DNA from 3 places in the uncultured Devosia sp. genome. Region 1 is predicted to be linked to each of the others. Evidence: predicted binding sites of a transcription regulator. Region 1 holds the regulator's gene; each other region holds the start of a gene.
What was found. Region 1 encodes PhoB, which activates phosphate uptake and scavenging genes when phosphate is short. Its sites were predicted from a motif close to TGTCATNNANCTGTCAT; they were not measured.

Region 1 (3,272 bases):
CGGCATCCTTGGCGCGATCGGCTTCATACTGCATGTGCGAGCCTTCAAAGAGGCCGAACAGGTGCTTGGTGGTGGCGATATCGACCGCGTCGAACTGCTCCTTGTTCCACACATAGGCGCCATCATTGTACTTGGCCTGCCATTCGGCGACCAGGTCATGCCCGTCCTTGCGCGAGCCGGTTTTTTCCGGATATTCCGGATCGGCGGTCTCGGCCGTCATGAAGTTGGCGCGACCGCCGCCCAGGATGACCTCGAAGCCGTCGCCGGCGGGCCAGTTCACGAGCTGGCTGGCAATGTCGGCACATTCAGTGGTGCCTTCGGGCAGGTTGGTGTCGTTTTCCCAATCGCGGCCGGCGCTATGGGCATAAGTGGCGGCCGGCGTCGCGTGGGTGATGCGGGCGGTCGAGACGACGCCGGTCGCGAGCCCGGCGGCTTCGGCCTGCTCGAATATGCTGGTGACGGTGGCCTTGGCCTGGGTCGAGCAATCCTCGAGAACAACGCTCTGGTTGACGCCGATCGTGCCATTGACCGATTTGACGCCAGTGGTCATTGCCGTCGCGGTCGGGGCGCTGTCGGCGACCTGGCTGTCATGGGTATAGGTCTTGGACAGGGCGACGTAGGGCAGCAGCTTTTCGAACGACAGGCTGTTGCTTTCGCCGTCGACACCACGTTCCTGGCCCTCGAAAATGCGGGCGGCGGTAATGGTAGGAATGGACATGCCGTCGCCAACGAACAGGATGACGTTCTTGGCCTTGCCGGTATTGGGTTGCTGGGCGATCAGGGCAGCCAGGCTTTCCTGCGCCGACATGAAATAGCTGTCGGTCGCCTGGGGCAGGGCGCTCTGAGCCAAAGCAGGGGCAACCAGCGCCAGCGCCGACACCGTCGATACAAGTGTTCGTGCAAGTTTGATCATCGTATGTCCCATCGAAAAATTGCCGCGCATGGGTGCCGGCCATTTCCGATCGATAGACAAGGTTTGTAACGGTGATGTGTAGGCCGGGGACTCGTACAAGTTCGGTTCGGCTCGCGGCTGCTGAATGCCACGCATACGCCGGAGGTGCCGGGCGCGGCGGGAAAACCGGCGTCGGAGCCGGGCCGCGACGGGCTATACCGGAACGGCAAATCTTTCGTCGAAGGCGTAGCCGGCGCCACGCACGGTGCGGATGGGATCGGTTTCGCGGCCGCGATTGATGGCGCGGCGCAGGCGGCCGATATGCACATCGACGGTGCGTTCATCGACATAGACATCGTTGCCCCAGACGCCGTCGAGCAATTGCTCGCGCGAATAGACCCGGCCGGGATGGCGCATCAGATATTCGAGGAGACGATATTCGGTGGGGCCCAGATGCACGTCGCGGGCGGCACGGCGGACGCGGTGGGTGGTGCGGTCCAGCTCCAGGTCGCCCACCTTGATCGCGGCGGTGACCAGGTTCGGATTGGCCCGGCGCAACAGGGCGTGGATGCGGGCCAGCAGTTCGGGCACCGAGAACGGCTTGACGACATAGTCGTCGGCCCCGGTGGCAAGGCCGCGCACGCGTTCCTCTTCTTCGCCACGCGCGGTGATCATGATGATCGGCACGCGAGCGGTTTCCTCGCGCGCGCGCAGGCGCCGGCACAACTCGATGCCGGACACTTCGGGCAGCATCCAGTCGAGCAGGATCAGATCGGGCAGCTTGTCCTGGATGTGTTGCTGCGCCTCGTCGCCGGTTTCGGCGGTGAGCACGCTGAACCCTTCGGCCTCGAGATTGTAGCGCAGGAGGATCGAGATATCTTCCTCGTCCTCGACAACAAGAATGGTGGCGGGCATCGGTTAGCTCCCAAAGTGGACCGGCAAGCGGCCGGTCACGCCTTGATCTGGGTCCGGTGCAGTTCCTGAACGTCGCTGCTCAGTTGCTTGCCGGTCTGCAGGTAATAGGCGCGCTCCGCGATATTGGTGGCGTGGTCGCCGATGCGCTCCAGATTCTTGGCGCAGAACAGCAGATGGGTGCACTGGGTGATGTTGCGCGGATCTTCCATCATATAGGTCAGCAATTCGCGGAACAGGGAGGTGTGCATGGCATCGACCTCGTCGTCGCGGTTGCACACTTCGATGGCCGCCGCCGAGTCGCGGCTGGCATAGGCATCCAGCGCGTCCTTGATCTGGCGCAGCACCAGGCCCGTCATGTTGCGCACGCCGTTGTAGAAGGTGGGCTGCAGGCTGAGCCCATCGAGCTTGAGCGAGCGGCGGGCCAATTGTTTGGCCATGTCGCCGACGCGCTCCAGGTCGCTGGCGACGTGGATGGCGGTGACGATGGCGCGCAGGTCGCTGGCCATGGGCTGGCGGCGGGCGATCATCGACACTGCCACGTCGTCGATGCGGCGCTGCATGTCGTCGATGCGCTGGTCGGCGATGATAGTGACATCGGCCAGTTCGCGGTCGAGCTTGAGCAGGGCCTTGGTGCCGTTTTCGATGGCCACTTCGACCTGGCCGCCCATTTCGGCGATCAACTGGGCCAGCGAGGTCAGCTCGTCACTATAGGACGTGACGATATGGTCCTGGTTGGAATTGGGCATGGCGAAATCCTTTCGTCCGCGGCGCGGATCAGCCGATACGGCCCATGATGTAGTCCTGCGTCTGCTTGTTCACAGGATTGGTGAAAATGTCTTCGGTCACGCCTTCCTCGATCAGCTTGCCCAAGTGGAAAAACGCGGTTTTCTGGGACACGCGGGCGGCCTGCTGCATCGAATGGGTGACGATGACGATGGTGTAGTTTTCGCGCAATTCGTCGATCAGTTCCTCGATGATGGCGGTCGCGATGGGATCCAGGGCGGAGCAGGGCTCGTCCATCAGGATGACCTCGGGGCCCACGGCGATGGCGCGCGCGATGCAGAGGCGCTGCTGCTGGCCGCCCGAAAGGCCGGTACCGGGCTCATTGAGGCGGTCCTTGACCTCCTCGAACAGGCCGGCCTTGCGCAAGGAGGAAATCACGATCTCGTCGATATCGGTCTTGGACTTGGCCAGGCCGTGGATCTTGGGGCCGTAGGCGACGTTTTCGTAGATCGATTTGGGGAATGGGTTCGGCTTTTGGAACACCATGCCGATACGGGCGCGCAGTTCCACTACGTCCAGGCTCGGATCGTAGATGTTCTCGCCATCCAGCTCGATCAGGCCGCCGACCTTGGCGCCTTCGATGGTGTCGTTCATGCGATTGATGCAGCGCAGGAAAGTGGATTTGCCGCAGCCGGACGGCCCGATGAACGAGGTTACGGCACGATCGGGAATATCGATGGAA
Region 2 (3,272 bases), on a different contig from region 1:
GGCAAATGGCGGCCGTCTCCGGGGCGCGCCATGGCCCACATCAGCGCTTCGAAAGTTGCGTTGGCACGCACTTCAACCATGTCTGGAGGAGCAATCGTCAGCATCAGAACGTCTCCATTTCGACGCGCGTCGCTTCGACCTGCCGCATGCGCAAGTCGTCCACGTCGGCAAGATGGGCCTGCTCGTCGGCAAGAAACCGGGCAGTGGCTGGCTCTCGGCCCAATGCCGCCATGCGCAGATCGACGACGGCCATGGCCATGGCGCGCTCCAGATCCCGGCCGGTCACCATGCCGTAACCAACATGGCCAAGGCTGTCGGTGATATGGGCCTCGCTGACCAGCACTTCGCCCAGGTGAAAATCGACATTCTCGACCGTGTCGCGCATCGGCACCATGACCAGCCCGGTGCGGTTAGCCACGACGGCAATCTCGCCCACGTCATCAAGCAGGCCTTCGGCGAACTGCTTCAGGCGTTCCGGCCGCGCCCGCGCCAGGATATCGAGCGCCGCCGCATGATCGGGGCCGCCCCCGGTGGTCTCGTTATACATCGCTGTCTCTTTCGGTGCTGATGGCGCTCGGATGGTCGCTTTCAAAGGTGAACTGCACCCGGTCGCCGGCCCATACCGCCTCGGAAAACCCGATCGGCTGGCCGTCGAGATCGGCGTCGATTTTTTGCACCACCAGGACCGATTGGCCCGCCCGCAGCATCAACATGGCAGCCTCGTTTTCGGAAGCGATGCGCGTGAAGACCGTGGTGCGCAGCCGGCGATAATCGGTAATGCCATAGGTGCGATAAACCTCGGTGATCGAGCCGATGGCGCGCCGCCGCTCCGGCAGCTCGGGAAATCGTCCGGCGTCATGATAGCCCCAGCCCATGCTGATCGGCAGATCATTGGCAAAGCTGCGCCAGGAGCGCGCAAACACCGGTGCCTCTGGGGCAATGCGTAACGCCGCCGCCACGCGACCGCTTGCCGGAATTGTCATGTCCGCCAGCGTCTCGCCCGAAGCGGTGAGCCCCTGCGACAGCAGGTTTTCGCGAAAACGAGTCCGCGAACCGATGACATAATTCAGCAGCGGCGCCCGCTCGACGAAGGTGCCACGGCCATGCTCGATCCGTAGCTTCCCTTCGGCCACGAGCGCCGCCAGCGCCTTGCGCAGCGAATGCCGGCGGGTGCCATAAAGCGTGCACAGATCAGGCTCGGACGGCAGCCGCGTGTCGGGTGCCAGCCGTCCTGCAGTGATCTCGGCATTGATCCGGTCCCGGGTTTGCTCCCAGGAATAACCTTGATTGCGCATCGCACCAACTCATTCGAATGAGCCGGTGATAGCCGCTCAGGATGACACGTGCATGACGATTTTAGCGGACTTTCCATTGGTTGGGCTTAACGGGTATCGGGTACTCCAAGGTGTCGATTGGGCCCATCAAACACAGGACCAACTAGCGTGCGCCTGTATCATTTCAGCGACGATCCCGCGATCGACACCTTCATACCACGCCCGGTCCGGATGCCCTCGCAGCGCCTGCCCGGCATGGAGTGGCTCAACGGCCCGCTGGTCTGGGCAATCCAGGACAACCTCGATTTTCTCTATCATTTCCCCCGTGATTGCCCGCGCATCCTGATCTGGGCCACGGCTCGAACCAGTGCCGCTGACAAGGCCAAGTGGCTGGGCTCCTATCGCGCTGCAGCCTATATCGAGCGCAAATGGCTGCCGGATTTCACCGCCGCGACCCTACACCGCTACCAGCTGCCATCGAAAGGTTTCGAGGACCTGCACGATGCCGGCATGTGGGTCAGCCGTGCCCCGGTCTCGCCCCTGAACCGGATCACACTCGCCGACTTGCCGGCCGCTCTCAGTCTCAAGACCGTCGACCTGCGCATTGTCGAAACCCTGGTGCCTCTGCAAGAGCTGTGGACCACAACCTTGCACACCAGCGGCATCAGGCTGCGCAATGCCACCGGCTGGAGCTGAATTTTCCCGATATGCGTCACCGAAATCGTGTTTGAAAGAATGGCGGAGAGAAAGGGATTCGAACCCTTGAGACGGTTCCCCGCCTACACACTTTCCAGGCGTGCGCCTTCGACCACTCGGCCATCTCTCCGCATCGCTCTGGCGGCCGGTGGAAGGGTCCGGCGCGTGGCCAATGGCCGGGGCGAGCGGGCGCAATATACGCATCGACGCTTGCGATGCAAGCGATCACAGCTGCGGCAAGAGGATTGTTTTGTCCACCCGCGCGCCCATCTTGTGGGCAGAACCCCGACCGTGGCACAACGACAGCGCAGCAAGGGGCAAAGGCAGGCCATTGGAATGCTCCGGATGCGCGGGACGGTGTGATGCGGCTGCTGGTGAGAATTGCGGGAACCTGGCTTGTTGGCCTGGCGCTGGTGCTGGCGGTGATCGATGGCACCAAATCGCTGGGGGCGAGCAGGCTGGCGCCGACCAGCCTGGCGCAAAGCTGGAAAAGCCTCAATCCGAGCAGCCTTGTGGCGGTGGAGAGCTTTTTCGACAGCCGGTATTTTGCCAACCTGCTGGATGGCGCGATGGCGGGATTGCTGAGCTACCCGACATTCGCGGTGGCTGGGGTGACGGGAATTGTATTGATCCTGCTGGGCCGCGCGCCTCGGCGCGAGCGCTATCTCCATCAGGACCAGATTTAAGCTGATCGTGTTACGCTGCAGAAAGGAAAGCCGATGTTTTTCAAAAGCAAGCCTACCGCCGTTCCGAGCGCCGAGCAGGCACTGCCCGGCCGTGCTGCCGAAATGCAGGTGGGCGCAAGCCATTTCGTGAACCAGCATCCGCTCAAGGGACCCTATCCGGCTGGTTCCGAGACAATCTACTTCGGGCTGGGATGCTTCTGGGGCGCTGAACGGCTGTTCTGGCAGCTGCCGGGCGTCTATGTGACTGCCGTCGGCTACCAGGGTGGATCGACGCCCAATCCAAGCTATGAGGAAGTCTGCTCCGGCCAGACCGGACACACCGAAGCGGTCAAGGTCGTTTACGATCCCGGCCAGGTCAGTCTTGAGGCATTGCTCAAGACGTTCTGGGAAGAGCACAATCCCACCCAGGGCATGCGCCAGGGCAATGACGTGGGCACGCAATACCGTTCGGCGATCTATACCACGACGCCCGAACAGGCCGACGCGGTGGACAGGAGCCGCATGGCTTACCAGGCCGCGTTGCAGGCCAAGGGCCTCGGGGCGATCACGACCGAGGTCGCGCCGGCAGGTCCGTTCTATTATGCCGAGACCTATCATCAGCAGTACCTGGCTAAAA
Region 3 (3,272 bases), on a different contig from region 1:
GCCGTCAGTGGGCCCTCGCCGGCAACCAGCGCGATCCACGTCATCTTGCCGTCGCTGGCGAACTGGGCGACCGACAGCGTGCCATTGTCGAGCAGATCCTTATTGGCCGCGCGGTTGTCCGGATCATATTTGTCGCGCGTAACGAAGCGGTAGAGATATTCGAAATCGTCGTCGTCGCCCATGAACACCACGACCCGCCCATCCGGCGCCAGGCTGACCTGAGCGCCTTCATGGGTCATGCGGCCCAGCGCCGTGCGCTTGATCGGCTTGGCTGTGGGGTCCAATGGGTCGATCTCGACCACCCAGTCGAACTTCATCCATTCATTGGGTTCGTTCTCGAACTTGAAGCGCGGCTCGACGCGCGATACCGCATAGATGTCGTTTTCGTCTTCGTCCCAGCCTTGGCGCTCCACCAGTTCCTGGTTGGCCAGCGTCGTGTAGTCGCCGGCGAACACGTCCATCGCGCCTTCTTCGCCCGACAGCATCGTGCCCCAGGGCGTCAGGCCGCCGTTGCAGTTGGAAATGGTGCCGAACACCACGGTGCCGGTCGGATCGGCCTTGGTTTTCAGGCGATCATCGCCCGCAGCGGGGCCGGAAATCGCCATTTCGGTGCCCATATGAATGCGGCGATTATACTCGCCGTCCTTGACCACCGCCCACTGCGCGCCGTTGCGCTTGATCTCGACGACGGAGACGCCGGTTGAGGCCATGACCGCGCGGATCTGGTCCTCGGTCATCTTCTCCTTATAGTCCTCGATGGTCAGGCCGGGGAACATCAGGAACGGGCTGGCATATTCGTGGCTGACCAGCAGCAGGCCGCGATCGTTGCTCTTGGAGCCAAGCGGCAGCGGCAGGAACACCGTGAAATCGTTATTGTAGCCGAACTGACGCTCGGCGGCGGCGCCATTGAGCGTCGCGAGATCGAAGTCCGGGCTATCGGGAAAAATCGCATCGCCCCAGCGCAGCAGCACTTGGCGATCATAGCCTTCCGGCCAGTGATCCTGGGCATCGCGCACCCGGGACAGTTCCGTGAAAGTCAGCGTCGAGGCACCCTCGGCAGCGGCCGCGCGGCCAACCCCAAAGCTGCCACCCATGGCTGCAACGGCGGAACTGGCCAGGAAGCCCTTGAGCAGGGTTCGGCGATTGAACCCCTCATTGAGCAACGAGCCATAGCTCTGGGCAAAGGCACGGCGCGGGTTGGGACGCTCGCGCGTCTTCTGGCGATCAGTCATCGTCGGCTCCTGGGGCTTGCTGGTCGCCACCAAGCATGCCGAGACGACGCTTCAATGACAGTGTTTGTCGCCCGTCCAGCATGGCCGTCCGAGATGCGCCAAACCCACTTTCCGGCACCAAATTCCAGCTGAGCCCGATTGCCAGCCGCCTAAAATTGGCGATGCATGAGCGGCATTGATTCGACCGCATGGAGTTTGCTGATGAAGACGGATGTCCTTGTGCTTGGCGCCGGGATCGTCGGCGTCAGCGTGGCCATCCATCTGGTCAAGCGCGGTCGCTCGGTCGTGCTGGTCGATCGGCAAGGCGCGGGCGAGGGAACGTCGTTCGGCAATGCCGGGCTGATCCAGCGCGAGGGCGTGGCGCCGCATCTGTTTCCGCAAAACCTGCCGGCGCTGCTCAACTATGCCCGCAACCAGAGCACGACCATGCGGTTCCAGTGGCGCGCGCTGCCGCAGATTTCACGGTTCCTGGCGCAGTATTGGTGGGCTTCGCGCGCTTCGTCCTACCGCGCCATCGTCGAGGATTATTCCAAGTTCATCGCCCATGCCGTGAGCGAACATGCCCCGCTAATCGAAGAGGCCGGCGCCGCCGATCTGATCGGCAAGGCCGGCTGGATGCAGGCCTATCGCAGTGACGAAAGCTATCGGGCCGCGCGCGAACAGGCGGAGTCCTTTGAGCGGTTCGGCCTCGATCACGAGGCGCTCGACGCCGATGCCCTGCGGTTGCGGGAGCCGGGCGTCACCGCAGAACTTGCCGGCGCTATCCACTGGACCCAGCCCTGGACCGTGCGCGATCCCCTCGCCCTGACGCAGGCCTATCTGCGCCTGTTCCAGAGCTTGGGCGGCCAGTTGGTGACCGGCGATGCGATGACATTGCGCAGCGTGGCCGGCCGCTGGGAGGTTGATGGTGCGCATGGAGCAATGAGCGCCAGGGAGGCCGTCATTGCCTTGGGGCCGTGGTCGGACCAGATGCTGCGCAAGCTCGGCCGCCGGCTGCCGCTGGGCGTCAAGCGCGGTTACCACATGCATTATGCCCCCCGTGGCAATGTTGGCATCACCATGCCGATCTACGACGAGGCCGGGTTTTTGCTCGCACCGATGAACCGCGGCATTCGCCTGAGCACGGGGGCAGAGTTCGCCCTGCTCGACGCGCCGCCCAATCTCGCCCAACTCGATGCCGCCGAGAGAATCGCCGCCGTGTCCTATCCATTGGGTGAGCGGCTCGACCCAAGCCCCTGGATGGGCGCGCGTCCCTGCACGCCGGACATGAAGCCGATCATTGGTCCCGAAGGCCGCGAGGGACTGTGGCTGGCGCTGGGCCATGCGCATCATGGACTAACCCTGGGACCCGCCACGGGGCGGCTGCTGGCCGACATGATGACCAACCAGGCGCCGTTCATCGATCCGACGCCCTATAGCGTCACCCGGTTCGACTAGGCTTTCGGGTCCGGCAGGGATGCGTGCACGATCCCCGTCACCGCGTCCCCATGGATGTCCCGCGCCCATTGGGCCGCATGGGCTGCGGCGTCGATCTGGGGAAAGCTCATTACGGCCTGGGGCAGGGCCGCTTTCAGGGCCGGCTTGATGCCCGGATGCAGCGTGATGATGCCGCCGATGAAAGCAACGGGCAAGGGACCGGCCCTGGCAATCAGCGCACTGGCCAGACGCGCCAATTCGATCGCCGCGCGCGCCAGGATGTCGTTTGCGACCGGATCCCCCTGGCTTGCCGCGCGCGCCACTGCCTGCGCCAGGGCGCCGATGCGGCCACGATCGCCGCCATAAACGAAGCTGCGGGTCTGCTCCCAGCCTTCGCCGCCAATGTCGGCATAGAGTTCGGCAGCGAGTAACGCCGCGTCGGCTGGACCGCCGGTTTCATCGATCCGTCGATAGAGCTGGTCGAGGGCGTTGAGTGCGATCCAGGTGCCGGAGCCGGCATCGTCGATCAACAACCCGCGGCCGCCGACGCGGATCAGTTGCCCGTCGGTGGTCAGGTGCAGCCCGATCGATCCGGTGCCCGCCGAGATCAGGTGCCCCGTGCCC

Region 2: a site for PhoB is predicted at 1,337-1,353, ahead of phnF (phosphonate metabolism transcriptional regulator PhnF). Genes of this name have one in related genera too.
Region 3: a site for PhoB is predicted at 1,276-1,292, ahead of ACFE8X_RS13665 (PhoX family phosphatase). Genes of this name have one in related genera too.

The regions. Positions count from the first base shown of each region.
Region 1 covers NZ_CAXTKA010000008.1:12,784-16,055, reverse strand. Annotated here, with positions in the region: gene ACFE8X_RS10735 (alkaline phosphatase) at 1-913, opposite strand, end outside; gene phoB (phosphate regulon transcriptional regulator PhoB) at 1,106-1,807, opposite strand; gene phoU (phosphate signaling complex protein PhoU) at 1,843-2,553, opposite strand; gene pstB (phosphate ABC transporter ATP-binding protein PstB) at 2,582-3,272, opposite strand, start outside.
Region 2 covers NZ_CAXTKA010000014.1:55,370-58,641, reverse strand. Annotated here, with positions in the region: gene ACFE8X_RS15145 (phosphonate C-P lyase system protein PhnH) at 1-104, opposite strand, end outside; gene ACFE8X_RS15140 (phosphonate C-P lyase system protein PhnG) at 104-547, opposite strand; gene phnF (phosphonate metabolism transcriptional regulator PhnF) at 540-1,295, opposite strand; gene ACFE8X_RS15130 (DUF6886 family protein) at 1,443-1,970, shown strand; tRNA gene ACFE8X_RS15125 (tRNA-Ser) at 2,011-2,100, opposite strand; gene ACFE8X_RS15120 (hypothetical protein) at 2,333-2,656, shown strand; gene msrA (peptide-methionine (S)-S-oxide reductase MsrA) at 2,690-3,272, shown strand, end outside.
Region 3 covers NZ_CAXTKA010000012.1:9,054-12,325, forward strand. Annotated here, with positions in the region: gene ACFE8X_RS13665 (PhoX family phosphatase) at 1-1,232, opposite strand, end outside; gene ACFE8X_RS13670 (NAD(P)/FAD-dependent oxidoreductase) at 1,434-2,669, shown strand; gene ACFE8X_RS13675 (N-acetylglucosamine kinase) at 2,666-3,272, opposite strand, start outside.